Regions from separate parts of the Priestia sp. ST2 genome, predicted to be linked through region 1. Evidence: predicted binding sites of a transcription regulator. Region 1 holds the regulator's gene; each other region holds the start of a gene.
The links. The regulator LexA, encoded in region 1, represses DNA repair genes until DNA is damaged. The targets are predictions, from matches to a motif close to CGAACATATGTTCG.
Positions count from the first base shown of each region.

Region 2: the regulator LexA is predicted to act here: its motif matches at 2,498-2,511, upstream of AC0KUU_RS11135 (Y-family DNA polymerase).
Region 3: the regulator LexA is predicted to act here: its motif matches at 2,120-2,133, upstream of AC0KUU_RS23580 (Y-family DNA polymerase).
Region 4: the regulator LexA is predicted to act here: its motif matches at 2,475-2,488, upstream of AC0KUU_RS06540 (DUF6434 domain-containing protein).

Region 1 covers NZ_JBVVNT010000001.1:798,514-803,546, reverse strand. The annotation lists gene tkt (transketolase) at 1-603, opposite strand, end outside; gene AC0KUU_RS04065 (DUF896 domain-containing protein) at 771-1,001, opposite strand; gene AC0KUU_RS04060 (YneB family resolvase-like protein) at 1,071-1,739, opposite strand; gene yneA (cell division suppressor protein YneA) at 1,793-2,122, opposite strand; gene lexA (transcriptional repressor LexA) at 2,269-2,886, shown strand; gene AC0KUU_RS04045 (magnesium transporter CorA family protein) at 3,099-4,544, shown strand; gene AC0KUU_RS04040 (cation diffusion facilitator family transporter) at 4,867-5,033, opposite strand, start outside.
Region 2 covers NZ_JBVVNT010000002.1:926,956-931,988, reverse strand. The annotation lists gene brnQ (branched-chain amino acid transport system II carrier protein) at 264-1,616, opposite strand; gene AC0KUU_RS11140 (hypothetical protein) at 2,159-2,401, opposite strand; gene AC0KUU_RS11135 (Y-family DNA polymerase) at 2,556-3,821, shown strand; gene AC0KUU_RS11130 (YolD-like family protein) at 3,836-4,168, shown strand; gene AC0KUU_RS11125 (SMI1/KNR4 family protein) at 4,290-4,805, shown strand; gene AC0KUU_RS11120 (hypothetical protein) at 4,819-5,033, shown strand, end outside.
Region 3 covers NZ_JBVVNT010000006.1:56,197-61,229, reverse strand. The annotation lists gene AC0KUU_RS23595 (hypothetical protein) at 1-13, shown strand, start outside; gene AC0KUU_RS23590 (hypothetical protein) at 105-1,136, opposite strand; gene AC0KUU_RS23585 (CPBP family intramembrane glutamic endopeptidase) at 1,179-1,982, opposite strand; gene AC0KUU_RS23580 (Y-family DNA polymerase) at 2,177-3,442, shown strand; gene AC0KUU_RS23575 (YolD-like family protein) at 3,457-3,792, shown strand; gene AC0KUU_RS23570 (siderophore biosynthesis protein) at 3,848-4,591, shown strand; gene AC0KUU_RS23565 (DUF8096 family protein) at 4,659-4,835, shown strand; gene AC0KUU_RS23560 (hypothetical protein) at 4,931-5,033, opposite strand, start outside.
Region 4 covers NZ_JBVVNT010000002.1:32,631-37,663, forward strand. The annotation lists gene AC0KUU_RS06535 (malate:quinone oxidoreductase) at 255-1,757, shown strand; gene AC0KUU_RS06540 (DUF6434 domain-containing protein) at 1,874-2,440, opposite strand; gene AC0KUU_RS06545 (ADP-ribosylglycohydrolase family protein) at 2,631-3,563, shown strand; gene AC0KUU_RS06550 (hypothetical protein) at 3,620-4,102, shown strand; gene AC0KUU_RS06555 (PTS sugar transporter subunit IIB) at 4,365-4,670, shown strand; gene celB (PTS cellobiose transporter subunit IIC) at 4,682-5,033, shown strand, end outside.

The DNA of each region.
Region 1 (5,033 bases):
CTCAGAGAACGAGCGATCTAAATCTCCGTCTAAAGAAATATCATTTGAATCGTATAAAACAACTAAACGTCCTAATTTTAAGTGTGCTGCTAATGAAGCTGCTTCAGCAGATACACCTTCCATTAAGTCTCCGTCACCACAAATACCATACGTAAAGTGGTCTACAATTTCTAAACCTTCTTTGTTGTATGTTTCAGCTAAATGACGTTCTGCCATTGCTTTACCAACAGCCATTGCAATACCTTGTCCTAGTGGACCAGTTGTTGCATCAACACCTGCTGTATGACCGAACTCTGGATGACCTGGTGTTTTACTTCCCCATTGACGGAAGTTTTTAAGGTCTTCAATTGATAAGTCATATCCAGCTAAATGAAGCAAGCTGTATAATAGTGCCGATCCGTGTCCTGCTGATAATACAAAGCGGTCACGGTTGAACCAGTTTGGATTCTTTGGATTGATGTTCATAAATTTTGTCCACAATGTATATGCCATTGGAGCAGCTCCCATTGGCATACCTGGGTGACCTGAATTTGCTTTTTCAATCGCATCGATTGATAAAGTACGAATTGTTGCAATCGAAAGATCTTCAATACGTTGTGTCATACTCTTCATTCCTTTCAAAACTATGTACATATGTTATCATACTAATGATTTGCTTATTTGTACAATACTTGAACCAAAAAATTTTCCACTTTTACAGTTTTTGTGTGCCTTATTAAAAATATACAAAAAACTAGAAGGAACACTCCCTCTAGTTTTACTAGAACGTCTTAGTGAAGACGCTTCTTTTTACTCTCTTTTAACTTCTTAGGCGTAACATCTTTACCTTCTTCGTCCACAACTTTAATCGTATGAAGGTGATTTGTCATAGATTGTCGGAAAACTTTTAAATATTCCTGACGTAGCTCTTGCTGTTCTTTCGCTTCAGATTCTGTCAGACCTTCAGCCTTTGCCTTTTTTGAAAGAGCATTAATACGAGCAAGTTTATCTTTTGATAGCATATAAAACCTATCTCCTTATAATCAATAATTAAAATTACCGAACCGTTCCGGCAACATGTAGTCATCTTACTAAATCTCTTTCGTTTTATCAAGAGATTGAGCATTCTCTTGGTATTCTTGATAGCGGCGATGTACCGTCGCTTTTGAAATATTATAGCCAAAACCTTTTAGCGTAACTGAAATTTCAGCAAAGGTTAAGCCGTTATGACGAAGACGGACAATTTCTTCAATTGGCGCTTCTTTTTTTTCTCTTCCCGAGTTAACTCCTTGATTTTTTAAATTTTGCTGCGGACGATAACCGTTTTCTACAGCTCTTTTCATTCCTCTTTTAATTTTAGCATTATGTAATTTCCGCTGATGCTCTTCCACTAAGCTAATAATATCTAACACCATTGAATCAGATTCTGAAAGCTGAAGCTGGCCTTGATGACTAATCGTATAGATGGTAGCATTTTCTTTATGAAAAGCATGAAGCAGCGCAATTCGAGCATTTCCTCTGCCTAATCGTGTTTCATCTTGAATAAGCAACACAGATATTTTTTCTTCTTTCATTGTATGAAGAACATCCAAAATACCCTCTCTGTCTACTTCATATCCGCTCGCTTTTTCCATTACGACTTTTTTTACGTCTAGATGGTGAAGAGCAGCAAGCTTTTTTAATTCTTCTTGCTGGCGCTGTAAAGATGTTTCTTGGGTTTTTTTATCCGTACTGACACGGCAATAAATAATGGCATCCACTTTTATCACGACCTTTTCGGCTTCTAACAATATTCAGGAACGGCCGTTACACACTACTGTTCAATTGCCACTTGATTATGTAACTCTTTTTTTAAAACAGGAATATATAATTTATCTCCAGGAGATAAAGACTGGGCAGTGTCTGAGTTTAAATCATTGACGTCTTCAACCCATTTGACAAATTCATTGGTGGTCAAATGATGGTGATTATGATACTTGTTGGACAATTCCCAAAGCGTATCTCCTTTTGTAATAGTAACCGTTGAATATTTGTCTAAATCTACTTTATCCGCTCCTAAAACCAGCGTCAATACATATGTAAGTGCAGCGATAACTGCAAAAAAAATAGCGTAATGTTTCATAGAATGTAAGAATTGTTGCATATTATGATCCCCCTGTCAGAATATATGTTCTTATTTTATTGAGAACATTTGTTTCTGTCAATGGAATTCTTCGAACTTATGTTTGTATATTGACACATCACGTGGTATAATTCACCTAAAGAATAGCTAAAATCGAGGTGAAAAATATGAAGCTATCAAAACGTCAACAAGACATACTAGATTTTATTAAGCATGAAGTAAAATTAAAAGGTTATCCGCCTTCTGTTCGTGAGATTGGGGAAGCGGTAGGATTAGCCTCTAGCTCCACTGTACACGGGCATTTAGCTCGTTTAGAAAGCAAAGGGTTAATTCGCAGAGATCCGACAAAACCAAGAGCAATCGAAGTTCTTCAACTAGACGAAGTAAACATCCCTAAAAGCAATGTCATTAATGTTCCTGTTATCGGTAAAGTAACAGCGGGTCTGCCTATAACAGCTGTTGAAAATGTGGAAGAATATTTCCCTCTTCCAGATAAATTCGTTTCTCCAGATGATCATGTATTTATGCTTGAAATTATGGGAGAAAGTATGATTGAAGCAGGTATTCTAGATGGCGATATGGTAATCGTACGTCAGCAGCAAACAGCTAATAATGGAGATATTGTGGTCGCTATGACCGAAGACAACGAAGCAACGGTAAAACGTTTCTTTAAAGAAGAAAATTTCGTTCGTTTACAGCCTGAAAATTCAACGATGGCGCCTATTATTCTTCGCCACGTAACGATTTTAGGAAAAGTAACTGGTGTATATCGCACGATTCACTAATCAGACACTGTATGTAAAACCAACTAATGATGATGTTAGTTGGTTTTTTTTACGTTTGTTTTCTAAAAAAATTGGCATATTATAAATGATACGTTGAATCATTGCAGGCGGGTAGAACGGTTTTTATAAAGCTTGTTTTACCTTTTACTTTCTACCTGCATTTCCTCGACTCTTACAAGGAAATACAACCGACCATAAGAAGGATGTAGTTTATGACCAATACACCAAGGAAAACAGAACCATTTCAAACCATTGTACCTGCCAAAGCAATGAACATGTTTCTTTTTCCTTTTTCCTTTGACCGAAAAAATAAAGAGCAGCTTGTTCATGCGCTGAAAGCAAATTTGTTCGAGTTTTTCTCCATTCAAAACAAACATTTAGAAAAAGAATACTACGGAGAACAATATTACGTATCTCATGATAGCCTGGATCAATATTTTCTTCCTTACATTGAATGCATTCTATTCCCTGACTCGTGCGAAAAAGAAGGGTTGCTTCGATTTTCAAAAAAAATAGACCATGCCATTACGTTACACACTTCCTCCACCACCGTGTCTAGCAACGTGCTGTCTGTGGATGTTTTTTTATGTCCTTTTGAAATTGGCGTCATGACCATTCGCACTGAGATGAGCCATAATCATTACACCTATGATGATATTTTAGAGTTCATGAATCATTTTCGTGTATTAGAACCGAAGCTTGCTGAAGAGCATGGATCCACCATTACCTATGAACACCACCGCTATAGCAAAGTACAAGATTATATTTTTTCACAGCTCGCGCCATTTTTGAACGAACACATCAAGAAAGAAGCCACACGTGAACAGCATGTGGGGAGCCTTCCTTATTTTATCGATGAACGGATGTTTGTGTTAAGTTATGTAACGGTAAATCAAGAGCAAGAGATTAATTCCACAACTTTATTTCGTACTGGACAGCTAAATAGCTATATGCCTGACGGGAAAGCGTTTATTTCTGCACACAATCATGAGTATATTAAAACGTATAATACTAAACACGTGTATTCCAGATGGGCTCCTGAAACCTATTACGTCATAACAGACCATGTGTTTTCATGTATTTCTAAATCGACAGACTCTAAAACGGATCAGCTTTTGATGAATCATCTATTTGGCCAGCATTACTATAATTTATTTTTACATTTTTTCTATAAAATCGTGTTGCTAAAACTATCTTATGAGTATTCTCAGCTCACGTTTCATAAAAATTCAGAGGGCATTGAACGACTAATCCGCTCTATTACCGTGTTCTCAGGTAAATATTTATTTTTAGAAATTAGCTCTCGCACAGAAGGTCAAGAGTTTTCTGAGCTCTTTAAAAAAATCTTCCATATCAATTCTCTTTATCAAGAAGTCAAAGAAACTCTTGGTACTTTGTACCAAAACCAAGAGAAAATCGCAGCTAAGCGTCACAATTACTTATTATTAATTTTAACGATTTACACGGTTCTTTCCGGTATTTACGGAATGAATTTAGTTATTAGCAAACTAAAGGGAAACATCAATTGGGATAGTATGAAGCAGTTTTCTATCTTTGAATATATCGCTTTAATAGTAGCTCTATCAGGAATTCTGATCAGCATTAGTCTCGGAGTGAGTTCCCTATGGAATTTATTAAAAGATCGGTTTAAAACATAAAAGCTGTTCGCATCAGAAAACACATGATAAAAAAGAAGAGATTGAGACATAACTAAATCAAGCGAATCTATAGGGGAACAAATGGAATAAATAAGCTAGTAGGGATTGCTTGTTACACCGCTGTTGACTTCCGTGCAAGACTTCGCTTTCCGCGGGCAGTGAGTCTTGCCCTCCAATCAACCTCTAAAAGCAACTAAAAACACGAAACCTACGTTCACCATACCAATGAAAAAATCCGAACGAATTGGATTCTCCGTCAAGAACCTCGATTCATCGTTCGGATCTTCTTCAATTAAAATAATTTTGTCCTAACCTCTTCTTTTTATTCTTTTTGAAGCTGTAAATCACTTGGCGCCCAGTCCGGAATTCCATCATCTTCATCAAATTCAATAATGACATCCGTTACTCCTTTTTCCTGTAAAATACGATTTTCCAGACGATCTTTAATATCATCAGCTTCTGCCACTGTTAAAGAAGGATCAATTTCTA
Region 2 (5,033 bases), on a different contig from region 1:
AGTAAAAGCCTCTTTTTACATTTGCTTTATTATTTAAGAGAATTTTTAAGCAATTCATCTTCTCCCATTAAATCTTCTTTAATCTTATCTAAATACTAACGCATCCATACAGCTATAAGCTTGTGACGTTTTCTTCATAGTTATACTCCCTTATTTAGAAGTTAATTGAAACTTCATTTTATACTAAGTGCGAAATAGTAATAAAAGGAGGCTTCAAAGTGGTCATCTAAATGCTTTAATTTAATCAGAGAATTAAAGTGAATTTATTTATTTAACCTTGTTGATTTAGAAGTAAATTGCTCTTTATTTTTAAACAAGTTAACTCCATAACCTGCAAGACCTCCAATAATTGCAGGGAATATCCAACCTAATCCAATATGGTAAAGAGGAAGATAGTAAGTAAATAATTGGTCAATACCAGGGATGTGTAAACCAAAATCATTTAATCCATCTATCAGGCTTACAACAAATGTTAAGAATAGGCTGCCTTGGTATACCTCAGCACATCCTTTAAATAAAGAATGAAGGAAAGTCAAAAAGATTAGAACGATTGCTAATGGATAGAGCACTGTTAAAACAGGTACTGAAAAAGAAATTAAATGATTCAATCCAACATTTGCGATGATTGCGCTAAACACGGATAAGCTAATCGCAATTTTCTTATAAGAAATAGAAGGTAATAATTTATGGAAATAAGAAGAGCATGAAGTAATAAGCCCTACGCTAGTTGTCAGACAAGCTACTGTGATCATTAAGCCTAATAGTAATCCTCCATATTCTCCAAAATAATAATCAGAAACTTTCGCTAACACCGTACCACCATTATCTAAATGCCCAAGCTTTTCTACACTTGAAGCGCCCATGTACGAAAGGGCAGAATAGATAGTTGCAAGAATAATAGCAGCAATTCCTGTAGCTTTTAGACAAACAGTTATAATTTGCTTCTTTGTTTTAGCGCCTTTTTCTTTAATTGCATTGATAATAATGATTCCGAAAACGAAAGATGCAAGAGTATCCATTGTTAGATATCCTTCTTGGAACCCATTAAAAAAAGAGTTTGTTACATATTTTTCTGTGGGTGCTTGAAATTTTCCAATAGGATGAATAAAAGCTACTAGAACTAGAATTCCGATGAATGTTAATTTAATTGGCGTTAAGAATTTTCCGACAATATCGACAATTTTCGCCGGATTGAGAGAAAAAAAGCATGTAATGCTGAAAAATATAATAGTAAACACAAGTAAAGCTATAGAACTAGAGCCTTCAGAAATGAAAGGTTTAAGTCCGATTTCAAAAGAGACGTTACCTGTTCGTGGGATAGCAAATAAAGGTCCAATAGCTAGATAAAGAACAGTTGTAAATACTAAACCAAAGATAGGATGTACGCGACTTGCTAATGATTGTAAATCTTCCTTTCCAGAGAATCCAAAAGCTAGTACACCAAGTAAAGGCAAGCCTACTCCAGTAACTAAAAAACCTGCATTTGCTGACCAGATATTTGCTCCCGCTGACTGGCCAAGCATGGCAGGAAATATTAAATTTCCAGCTCCAAAAAATAATGCAAATAACATTAAACCAATGATTACTATAAAAGAAAACGGTACTTTGTTTGACACGGTGAAACCCCCATTAATAATATTCTTCATAAAAAATTAAATTTTCAGACAACTAAACCTGCAAATAACTTATCTTTTTTGTATTATAAACAGTCAAATTACATATTTCAATATAAAAAATAAACTTTTTTAATAAAATTTAAAAATTATCAATTTTCCGTTCATTATTCATTATTAAAATAAAAATAATATTAAAAAACAAAATCTTTATTCAAATCGCGTACATTAAGTAGTTTAATACGGATATTTTTTTGAAAAGATCATAAATAATATTCAAAACGCGTATATTATTCTATTAATTAATGGGATTTAATTACATGCAAGAAAGTTTATAAATATAGTACTACGAAACTTATAAAGCTTTTTAAAATGGGCTGAACATCAAAAGTAAAATCAATTATTTAATATCTATAAAATACATAATAAATTTTATAGATACTGAAAAGACCTTATTAACATATTAATTAGGGTCTTTTTATCATTATTTCTTATTCCGATTAAATCCAACGATCTATATTACTTTCAAAGTACTTTATTTCACCTTATCTTTTTCTTTTGAATCCAAAACTCACCATATAAGCTATTGCTAATGAGATAAAAGCAGCAATACTAAACTTTATGTAAGAAATCTCTAAAGCCCAAAGGCCGTATTTGTCTGCATTTAAACGATACATAGACCACCACTGTCCATTTTCACCTTTGAATAATGAAACGACAATCCACAAAAGAACTAAGAATAAAAACCATGAAAAAAAGATAATATAGTTAGTCATTTTCTTATTCATTTGCCATCTCCTTTATCTTCCAAATTTACTCACAATATTCTTGTCTCCTATTATATTAACAATAATCGGGAAAACTTTAGAGTTTTTATTGAATAAAGAACATTTGTTCGTATATAATAGAGAACAAACGTTCTTTATTTAAGGAGTTATTCCAATGGATTATGAATATCTACCAAACAGAGTCATTATTTGTATTGATATGAAAGCATTCTTTGCTTCTGTTTCATGCGTGATACGTAGGCTAGATCCATTAAAAACAAAGTTGGCAGTTGTAGGAGATACAAAGCGGTCGGGATCAGTTGTGTTAGCTGCCACACCCTTATTAAAGAAAGAAGGGATCAAAACAGGCAGCCGTCTTTTCGACATTCCTAGAAGGAAAGATATCCATGTCGTAAATCCATCCATGGAAAGGTATGTCAAGGCTTCGAACTATGTTTCTAGTTTGGTATTACAGTATGTGGCTCCTGAGGATTTTCATGCGTATAGCATTGATGAGTTGTTTATTGATGCCACAGCTTCTTTGCATTTATTCGCTCGCACACCAAAAGAATTAGCCCGTAAAATCATCAACGAGATTTATCGCAAAACACGGCTGACAGCTACTGCAGGCATAGGTCCGAATCTCTTACTGGCTAAGGTGAGCTTAGATCATGAGGCCAAGAATAGCACAACAGGGGTAGCTTATTGGCGATACGAAGATATTCCTTTCAAATTATGGTCGATTCACCCAATGAAGGATTTCTGGGGAATCTCGTCTGCTACGGAAAGACGCTTAAATCGTTTGGGCATTCACTCCATAAAAGAACTCGCTCTTTCTTCTGTAGAGATGATACGTAAAGAATTTGGTGTCTTAGGAGAGGAAATCCACCAACATGCAAATGGAATTGATTTTAGTCGCATTTCTGACGTGTATATTCCGAGCTCTCGATCATTCGGGAAGAGTCAAATTCTGTTTCGAGACTATACAAATCGAAAAGAAGTGGAATTGCTGCTATTAGAACTGTTAGACGATGTGTGCTTTCGTTTACGTATGCATCAAGTCGTGGCACATACTATTCATTTATCCATTGGCTACAGCAAACAAACAGGTGGAGGTTTCTCGAGGCAAAAGAAAATGGAGCGAGCTTCGAATTTAAGTCAAGATATCTTCCCTTATTGTTTAACCATCCTACACACATTTGATAGCGGAATGCCCATTCGATCGATTGGAATTTCTTTATCGAACACCCTTATTCAAGAAGAAGAGCAAATGAGCTTATTTGAAGATATTGACCAGCGCGAAAGAGCCTATGCCCTTGCTAAAACGATTGATGAAATTCGTATGCGTTATGGGAAGAATAGCGTTCTGCGAGCTTCAAGCCATCTCGAGCATTCAACAGCTCGTTATCGAAACGGCCTTTTAGGAGGTCATAAAGCATAAAGGAGGAAGATGACATGCAAAACAGAGGAATGAAAAAATGGCGACCGTTTGCCACTATGCCCGAGCAATACAAAGGATTACAAGAAGTTATAAAAAAGCAATCAGAAATACCTCAACCTTTTTTAACAGAAGATCAAATGGAACAAATTAATTTTACCTTGATCGAAGCTCTCCATACACATAAAAAAGTATACCTTACGTATTACAAGCATGGGCAATGTATAACGGAAACAGGAGTTATTCAATTTGTAGATTCCCTTGGAGGGTTATTTGTATTTATAGATGAAGGATGTAAGCAAACGAACAAAATGAGGTTAAGCGAGCTAATTGATGTTCGTTTCATGTAGTAGAAAATAATAAAACCGTTTATTTACATAAGATTTCCATACATAATTAGTATAAGTTTAAAAAATATCTAATCATTTTTCCTAGATTCATTTAATGACGTTATATAAGGAGGCTCCTAATATGAAGCAAGTTTGGAATGAGTTTGAGCAGTGGTTAAAAATAAATCGACCAGAAGCAGCAGGAACGCTTAAAGAAGCAGCTACTGAATTAGAAATTGCAGAGGTTGAACAAAAGATGGGACTAACATTCCCCAAAAACCTTAAAGACTGGTTAATGATACATAATGGACAGCGTGATGAATATATAGCAGTTATTGAAAATTATACTCTATTACCTTTAGAGGAGATTCTGTATACGTGGCAAACATTAAAAGAGCTTTTAGACGGAGGAGAATTTGAAGATTTTCCAGAAATTGAACCTATTGGGCCAGTAAAAAAAGAATTTTGGTGGAACCCACGTTGGATTTCGATTGCCACGAATGGGGGAGGAGATGATATTTGTATAGACTTGGATCCTGATGAAGGAGGGAAAATTGGTCAAATTATCACCTTTTGGCATGATTGGGAACAGCGTGAAGTAATAGCAGACAGCTTAGAAGAATGGATAACAGCCACGATAAGTCATACAGATCATTAAAGGGGAGAAGCAAATGATAAAACCTGATATAGAGAAAATCTATAAAATTCTTAAAGAACTTCCAGGTACGTCAGTGAAAGTAGAATTTGAAGATGAAGTGGGAGAAATTCTTTCTGCTCCTTATTACATCTACCTTAAAAGCGAGTTTTTAGATGGCCAATTAGGCTACAGAGAAGATTTAGAAGCAAATTCCCTTATAGGAAATCAAGAAGGAGATTGGCAAGAAAA
Region 3 (5,033 bases), on a different contig from region 1:
TATTCAATTATAAATCAAAAGACCTCCCTGTGTCAGGAGGTCTTTTTTTCATTTCCCTGTACGTTTTGTCATATACTCAGATTAAGCACCCTTAAAGTTGAGTATTATTTTGCACCTCTCCCTATTTTTTGTACTGGAAGAGTAACAGCATCTTCAGGTGATAACCCTTTTTTTAGCCTTGATCTAAGAGTGCCAGCACTTATATTATATTTTCGAGCCGCCATTTGTAATGGAATCTTTTCCCCAAACACCTCAATATAACGAGTAACCCTTGTGTTATTTGACTGTTCCATCCTAGTTGCCCATGAGCAATTTTCAGGAGTATAATCCCCATTAACATCTTTTCTTTCTAAAGTTAACCCCTCTTTATAGGTATCTGCCATATCCCTATGAAACGCTTCAAAGCTTTCATTCCATTTATCACAAACTTTAATCCCTCGCCCACCGTAATTATGATAAGCCGTATCATTAGGTTTATTACAACGGCGGCGCATTTTTTCCCAAGTATTATATAAAGGGTGTTTATAAAGCCCGTGCTTTACATTTAAGTCAGTGCGTCTGGTTAAGCAGCCACATGACTTAGTACGTCCTGATTTTAAAGGGTGTTTACGCGTAGTAATTTCTTCCCCGCACTCACATTTGCATTTCCACATAGCAAATTTTTTTGATTTGTCTAAACCTGCATACTCAATAACGGTTAACCTTTCAAAAACTTGCCCCGTTAAATCTTCTCTAGTGCTAGGATTACTCCCTTTTATGGAACAGCAAGGTTCAGTCTTACTCACTTTTTTTATGCAGCCACATGACTTAGGCTTTCCAGAATTCAAATCTCCTGTTCGTTTGGTAACCTCTTCCCCGCACTCACATTTGCATTTCCACATGTGGTATCCCTTTATTGCCCCTACATACTCCACAACAGTTAATTTGTTGACTACTTTTCCAGTTAAGTCCTCTTTAGGCTTTTTACCTTTTTTAAGACATCCGCATGACCTAGTAGTTCCATTCTTTAAAGCAGATGCACGTGTAGTTATTTCCTCGCCACACTCGCATTTGCATTTCCATTTTTTCGATCCTGCATACTCAATAGCTGTTAATCTTTCAAAGACTTTTCCAGTTAAATCTTCATACTTAATCAATTTTTAATCCTCCCCTATATTGGCTGAGCCAAATGAAAATATCTAAGTTATGGTTCTTAAAAATAAGGTTATAGCAATTATTAGTAGGTCGAAAAATAGGTGCGCTATATATGTACTCCATAAGTTTCTAGTTTTTAAATATAGTATAATTTTAATAACTGAAGGCAAACCAATTGATATTACGCATTGAAGTACATTAAAATCATATGTCCACAGATGAGCTAATCCAAACACTAAACACGCTAATAAACCAGATACCCCTATACTAAGAGCATAAAGAGGTTCTTTTCTCCTCGTGAACCATTTCAAACCTAAAAAGAACGCTGAAAAAAAGAGTAGTTCTTCACCTAATAATTGAATGATGAAATTAAAAATATCACTTGGGATAAAACTTACAATCTCGGATTGTGCAGTCGGATTGTATGAAAGCCCAAATACTAAAAAATCGTGCATAAAAAAGGCTGCTACCAATGATGCACCTGCTACAGTAAGGGATATTCTAAAATGCTGCATTGTTACTTTTCTAAAAAATATTCTAATGTTCTGTCTGAATAGTAAATAAAATATTAGAGCTTGAGGAAATGTATAAAAACAGGCTGATAACACTGTGTACAATACAGAGCCATTTGTTGAGACTTTTAACAATAATAAAGTATCTATGTCAGTAGCTGCGTATACAACCGTTACAATTAAAGATGCTATGAATTGGATGAGAAATTTATGAAATGAAATGGATTTTATAGTTTGAAAAATCAATATAGCATTATCAAATATTTCTTTCACGTTCCGGTCAACTTTTTGTTTATTAGTTTCTACCATTTTAGGTTTTTCTGATCGAGCTAACAAAAAATCATCATCCTTTCAACCAATTATGATTCCTTATTTATCCATAATATCATAGTAGAAATATCTGATTATATAAAAACCTAAGGAGAATTTTACAAATTTAATAGCAATAATCGGGAAAAGATTCCATTGAATAAAGAACGTTTGTTCGTATATAATAAAGAACAAACGTTCTTTATTGAGGAGTTATTCCAATGGATTATGGGCAGCTACCAAACAGAGTCATTATTTGCATAGACATGAAGAGTTTTTTTGCTTCGGTTTCCTCTGTCATACGGGGTTTAAATCCTTTGAAAACAAGGCTTGCGGTTGTAGGAGATGTCAAACGGTCGGGATCTGTTGTGTTAGCTGCCACACCTTTATTAAAGAAAGAAGGGATCAAAACAGGAAGTCGCCTGTTTGAAATTCCTAAAAGGAAAGATATCCATGTGGTGAATCCATCCATGGAGAGATACATCAAGGCTTCGAACTATATTTCTAGCTTGGTGTTACAGTATGTGGCTCCTGAGGATTTTCATGCGTATAGCATTGATGAGTTGTTTATTGATGCAACAGCTTCTTTGCATTTATTTGCTCGAACACCAGAGGAACTAGCTCATCGTATACTTAATGAGATCTATCGCAAAACACGGCTGACAGCTACCGCAGGAATCGGTCCTAATCTCTTACTGGCTAAAGTTAGCTTAGATCATGAAGCGAAGCACAGTCCAACAGGAGTTGCTTATTGGCGATATGAAGATATTCCCTTTAAGTTATGGTCGATTCATCCAATGAAAGATTTCTGGGGGATCTCGTCAGCTACAGAAAGACGCTTAAACCATCTAGGCATCCATACGATAAAAGAACTCGCTCTTTCTTCAAAGGAGATGTTACAAAAGGAATTTGGCATCATGGGAGAGGAACTTTACCAACATGCGAATGGGATTGACTTTAGTCGCATTTCCGATGTGTACATTCCTAGTTCCCGTTCCTTTGGGAAAAGTCAGATTCTCTTTCGAGATTATACAAGCCGAAAAGAAGTGGAATTATTACTATTGGAGCTATTGGACGATGTTTGTTTTCGTTTACGCATGCATCAAGTGGTGGCTCAAACGATCCATTTATCGATTGGCTACAGTAAACAAACAGGTGGAGGCTTCTCCAGACAAAAGAAAATGGGAAGAGCTTCAAACTTAAGCCAAGATATTTTTCCTTATTGCTTAACCATCTTACATACATATGATAATGGAATGCCGATTCGCTCCATTGGGATCTCCTTATCAAACACAAGCATTGAAGAAGAGGAGCAAATGAGCTTATTTGAGGATATCGATCAACGTGAAAGAGCCTATGCTCTTGCGAAAACGATTGATGAAATTCGGATGCGTTATGGAAAGAATAGTGTTTTACGGGCTTCAAGCTATCTGGATCACTCAACAGCTCGTTATCGAAATGGTCTTATTGGCGGCCATAAAGCTTAAAGGAGGATGATATCATGAATGACGATAGAGGAATGAAAAAATGGCGCCCGTTTGCGAGTATGCCAGAACAATACACAGGATTGCAGGAAGTTATAAATAAGCAAATAGAAGTAACTCAACCTGTTTTAACAGAAGAGCAAATGGAACAAATCAATTTCACCTTAATCGAAGCCTTACATACCAATAAACAAGTTTACCTTACCTATTATAAGCAAGGCCACTGTATAACAGAGACAGGATTGATTCAGTTTGTTGATTCCCTGGGAGATCTCTTTATTTTCATCGATGAAGTATTTGAATTAAAAAATAAAATGAGGTTAAGTGAGCTGATTGATGTTCGATTCGTGTAAAATTAAAGTAGATTGGTGAACTATTTATAAATTTGTTGAGTAAGGAGGAAGAATGATGAACATTCCTAAACAATTTATTAAACCATTTCCTTCATACGAAGGTGTGTTTTACGATAACTTGGAACAGCATAAAAAACATTTTTTACCTATTTGTTCCATCAACCTACAATGTATTGAACCTGAATGGGACGAGTGGCTACATATTGTATCAGCGAAGGAAATTCATGAAGGGTGTGTAGGTGAGTTTACTCAACCGTTTCATACGAATTTTACGAAAGAAGATACGTTGGGTTTTGATGTTATTGACGGAAAATATAAATTTGAAGCAGACTGGCAGTACTTCGAAATTGAGCAGGAATCTTCCAACATACTAGAAAAATCCTATGCACTAAATGGAAAAGACTACCGAATACGCAAAGAATTTTTTCAACGTAAGCAGAAAATTTACCCCTATTCTAGCTTTGGAGAGGCTTTTACATCTACAGAAGCATTAGAGCAAGATTTTGCTAAAAAACAGACGAGTGGATGGGGATTAGATTATCCTAAGGTGAATGGAATCTTAGACGATATACGTTTTATGACAGAAGAGGGACAAGAATTACTGGAAGACTGTGTTAGCGAAGACGAGGCTTTTGACTATACAAATCTACTGTATGTGCCAAAAGATGAGGATGGTCATCCATTTACATATATCGGATTTGCTACAGGCTACTATTTTCAAGCTTATGGTGCAGACCGTATCTACTTATTTTTCAATAAAGAATTAAGAAAAGCAGTAATTTGTTTTGAGTATACATAAGGTATAAGAAGTAAGGAATGGCTGTTGTGGTAATCTAAGAAGAGACAATGAGAAAAGAGTAATCAACATGGAAGAGAAAGAGCAGCAAGAAATAGATCTTACTAAAGTATATGAATATGCGGAACTTCCGGATAAGGTTAGTGGCAGATGCGACAATTGCAACTCTGCTTACTTCAAAAGTTCTGTAAAAGGTGGCGTTTTCTTACGTGAATGTAGAGAGTGTGGAATGAAGAAGAGTATCTAAGTATAAACGATTATATAGTAAAAAGAGAAGGGTTTTATCCCTTCTCTTTTTTATTTAATCGTACCATCGAAAGGTGTATCTTATATATTACAAATTCACCAATTGGTCTTCAGTTTTTTAATTCTAGCCTTTAAAGCATCAATTAGTGCTGTAGCTGTTGGATAGCCAGTGATTGAACCTTCGTAAACATACCGCCAC
Region 4 (5,033 bases), on a different contig from region 1:
CTTAGAAGTAGGTATAAAAGTTTACTAATAAAAGAAAATGCAGACGGAATTTAATAAGTTTTTTGGAATTTGTGGGCGATTTTCTCACTTTTTTATCATTTTTGAATAGTTTATAATCATCAGACAATTATACTGTGATATAGTTATAAGTGAGACAGAAAAAGGTGTGTTCTTAGGTCGCACCTGAATTTTTTTACTACGTAAGCAGGAGCGCCTACATCTTTTTACAAATATAGGGGATGAGGAAGGTTATAATGAGCAACGTACAGAAAAAAACAGACGTTATCTTAATTGGTGCCGGAGTCATGAGCGCAACTTTGGGATCATTACTCAAAGAGTTAGCACCTGAATGGGACATTAAAGTATTTGAAAAACTCGCAGACGCAGGGGAAGAAAGCTCGAACGAATGGAATAATGCAGGGACGGGCCATTCTGCGCTGTGCGAACTAAACTATACATCAGAAAAAGCTGATGGATCTATAGATATAACAAAAGCGATCCGAATTAACGAGCAGTTTCAGCTGTCAAGACAGTTTTGGTCTTATCTGGTAAGCAGCAAGTTGATTCGCAATCCGCAAGATTTTATCATGCCAATTCCGCATATGAGTTTGGTACAAGGGGAAAAAAATGTATCGTTTCTGAAAAAGCGTTTTGAAGCGCTGTCAAACAATCCGTTGTTTCAAGGAATGGAGTATTCCGACAGTCCTGACAAACTAAAAGAATGGATTCCGCTAATCATGAAGGGGCGCACGTCAAATGAACCGATTGCCGCAACTAAAATTGATTCGGGAACAGACGTAAACTTCGGTGCTTTAACACGCATGTTGTTTGACCATCTGAAGAATAAAGGGGTTCACGTTCATTACAAACGAAGTGTAAAAGATATTAAACGTAAAAGTGACGGTATGTGGGAAGTAAAAGTCGCAGATGTAGACAGCGGCAAAGTTGAGTACCACACGGCAAAGTTTATCTTTATCGGAGGCGGAGGCGGAAGCTTGCCTTTACTTCAAAAAACAGGTATTCCTGAATCCAAGCATATTGGAGGCTTCCCGGTAAGCGGATTATTTATGGTATGCAATAACCCTGAAGTCATTGCGCAGCATCACGGGAAAGTATATGGAAAAGCCAAAGTCGGAGCTCCGCCAATGTCAGTTCCGCATCTTGATACACGCTATATCGATAACAAAAAGACGCTGTTGTTTGGCCCGTTTGCCGGATTTTCACCAAAGTTCTTAAAAACAGGTTCAAACTTGGATTTAATCAGTTCTGTAAAACCGAATAATATTTTAACCATGCTAGCAGCAGGCGTCAAAGAAATGGCGTTAACGAAATACCTGATTCAGCAAGTGCTGTTATCAAATGAAAAACGTGTGGAAGAACTGCGTGAGTTTATCCCGAACGCTAAAAGCGAAGACTGGGATATCGTTGTAGCAGGCCAGCGTGTTCAGGTAATCAAAGACACGGAAGCCGGAGGAAAAGGAACGCTTCAGTTTGGTACAGAAGTTGTAAGTGCGGCTGATGGTTCTGTTGCTGCACTTCTTGGCGCTTCGCCTGGTGCATCAACGGCGGTTCACGTTATGCTTGAAGTATTGGAAAAATGCTTCCCAGAAAACATGAACAAGTGGGAGCCAAAAATAAAAGAAATGATTCCTTCCTATGGCATGTCATTAGTTGATCATCCAGACTTCTTTAACGAAATTCATGCGTCCACTTCACAGACGCTTGGTTTAATTAAAAAAGAGTCTGTTTATAGCTAAAGATTTTACGCCGTAACAAACAGCACATGCGTATGTGAAGAAATCTACAGGCGTGCACAAACACCACCTTTTCTTGAGGTGGTGTTTTAATGCTCTTTATTTATGTAGAGTTTGATTTAAGAGTGGTATTGATTGCTTCCAGGCTGAAGTTTCAAATGCTTCCACGCTACAATTGCATCATCGCGGCTTTTTCCTTTGTTTTTCGGATCGTTAAAAAAATCGCGAATAAAGCGGTTGTACTCAAACTGAGGCGCAATTTCTTTTTGATAAGAAGGCTGCTTTTTTCGTTCTTCTTCTTCATGCCACGCTTTTACCACATCTCGATAGGTTTTCCCTACATTTTCTTTAAGGTAGTTTTGAATATACGTGGAAAAATGAAACGTAGGATGAATGGCTTCTTTAAAAAAAGCCCGTACTTCTTGACTGCAGCGGTGGTTTTCCCCAATGACGGTATCTAATGTTAGCGGCGCTTGTGTTTTAGAGGACGAGCGTCTTTTAGAAGGTGCTCCTGAGTGTTGAGTGTCACCGGTTGTTAAAAACACTTCAATTCTTTTTGAAAGTTCCATGTTAGATCCAGACGGGCTCATGTTGTTTTCACGGCAAAATTTCTGCAGCTCGGTTTTGAGCCAGTAAAAATCCGTGAAGTCATTGATAGATAAATTTTTTGTAAGTTCGGGTCTCATTGTTTTCACCTCCATATATTTACAAAGTAATCATAGAACGTTTGTTCTTGGTGGTCAATTGTTTTAGAGAATTATGAAGGGATGTCTTTATATTTCTTCCTATTTTATAAAGAAGAAAAAGCATCTAGGCAAGAGATCTCTTGCAAATTCCAAAATCAAACAATTACAATAAGAAAAAGGAGTTGATTGCATGACGCTACATAAAAAAGTCCTTTCTACGATTCTAGGAGGAGCTGTTGGAGACGCTTTAGGCGTTCCAGTTGAGTTTAAAAAACGCGATACATTTCGGATCACAACTATGACAGGCTACGGTACATACAACCAGCCTAAAGGAACGTGGTCAGATGATACATCTCTGACGATGTGCTTGATTGATAATCTACTAGACAAACAAGATGAATATGATTTGATGCAAAAGTTTGCGAGCTATTGGGCGAATGGCTACTGGACGCCGTACGGAGAAATGTTTGATATTGGCATTGCCACAAGCGAAGCGATTCGCCGCTATAAAAGCGGGCTTCCTAAAGAAGAGTGGGGAGGAAGTGCTGAATACGACAACGGAAACGGAGCGCTTATGCGTATTGCTCCGCTTGCGTTTACACTACGTCAGGAACCTAGCTTTATAAAAAGAAAAGAAGAAATAGAAAGAATTGCTCACGTCACGCACCGCCATGTGCGCTCTACGCTTGGCTGCATTATATACGTGGAGCTGCTTATTTGTCTTCTTGACGGCGACCAGCCTTTTGAAGCATATGAAAAAGCGGTAAATCTTTGTCAAAAGCAGTTAACAGGTACGGAGTATGAAGCAGAGTTCACTGCGTATGAACGAGTGTTAAACCTAAGCTTGCCGCACGCAGCGAGAAATGAAATCGGGTCAACTGGATACGTCGTCAGCTCGCTAGAAGCATCTCTTTGGTCTTTTCTGCAAAGCGATGACTACAAAGAAGCTGTATTTACCGCTGTGAATTTAGGAGAAGACACAGACACAATAGGCTTTATTGCAGGTACTATGGCAGGAGCATATTATCAGCTGGATGGTATTCCTGAAGAGTGGGTTTGTCAGCTTGCTAAAAAAGAAGAGTTGATAGGAGCTTGTAAGAAATTTGCAGATGCGTGTATATGAAAAAGACAATAAACAGAAGCTGTATTTCATGAAAAAGTCAGGTAAGGAGTGTTTTTTTGAAAAAGATTTTTCTTATAGCTAGTATCTTGATTATCGTATTTGTTGGAGTATATACATTTGTAAAAATGAGTGCATCGTTGGAGGCTAAAGCCGCTGGCTGTGCCAAGAACAAAAAAGTTCAGCTGATTTCTATAGGTAATAAGGGCTCTCTAGGAGATATTCAAATAGAACAAATCCGTATCAACGGAAACAAAACGTCCGAATATGCAAAAATACAAGTAAGCAATGATAAAAAAGAGTTCCTTCTTGGAGACTTTACTAGCGAAGAAACAAAAGGCTATACGTTTAAGAGCTTGCAAAGTGTGAAGCTGCAGCCGCATACAGGCCCTGACGAACAGCTAGAAAGATCGCACAAAGGAAAAGAAAGTGATCAGATATATGCGCTTTCTCTTGCAGATAATATAAGTATACAAAAAGTAACCATCTCATACCGCCACCTAGGAATCTCACATCAGGAGACAATTTCTACTGGGTTATAATAAGGGCCGATAAGCAGCTTACCTAGATGGGTGAGCTGCTTATCTTTTTTTAAGAATCTACCACAATTCAATTTGATTTACAATTCCTTCCCCTCAGAATTTAAAGAATATTCACACAATATTTTTCCTTTGGTAACGGAAAAATATTACGTTTAATTGAAAGCGTTTTCAATATATAGTGAAGGTAACAAGAAAACACCTTAGCAAGATACTTATCTCATTTATGGATGTTAATCAATCACTGATCAAGGGGGAATTGGAAATGAATATTTTACTATGCTGCGCAGCAGGGATGTCTACAAGTTTGTTAGTGACTAAAATGGAAAAAAGCGCAAAAGAAAAAGAGACAACGTGCAAAATCTGGGCAGTACCAGGAGACTCGGTTAGAAATCATATTGATGATGCAGATATTTTACTTTTAGGTCCGCAAGTGCGCTACTTGCTTCCTCAAATGAAAAAGTTAGGAGAGGAAAAAGGAATTCCAGTAGAGGTTATTAATCCGGTTCATTACGGAATGTGTAACGGAGAAGAAGTGCTAAAATCTGCTGAGCAGTTAGTTTCGAAATAGGAGGGAATCAATTGAGCAAAATGAATCGTGTACTTGAAACATATATTATGCCGCTTGCTGGCAAAGCTGCTCAGCAGCGTCATCTTCAAGCATTACGAGACGGTATGGTCCTGACGATGCCCCTTATTATTATCGGTTCACTTTTCTTAATTTTAGCCAATTTGCCTTTTCAAGCCTACACAGATTTTTTAACAGAACATCCTAAGCTAAAAGCAAGCATTTTATACCCGTACCGAGGAACGTTTGAAATTATGGCTTTAGTAGCTACGTTCGGGATTGCCTATCGCTTAGCAGAATCGTATAAAGTGGATGCACTTGCTTCAGGTGCAGTGTCTTTAGCTGCTTTCTTTGTCGGGACACCTT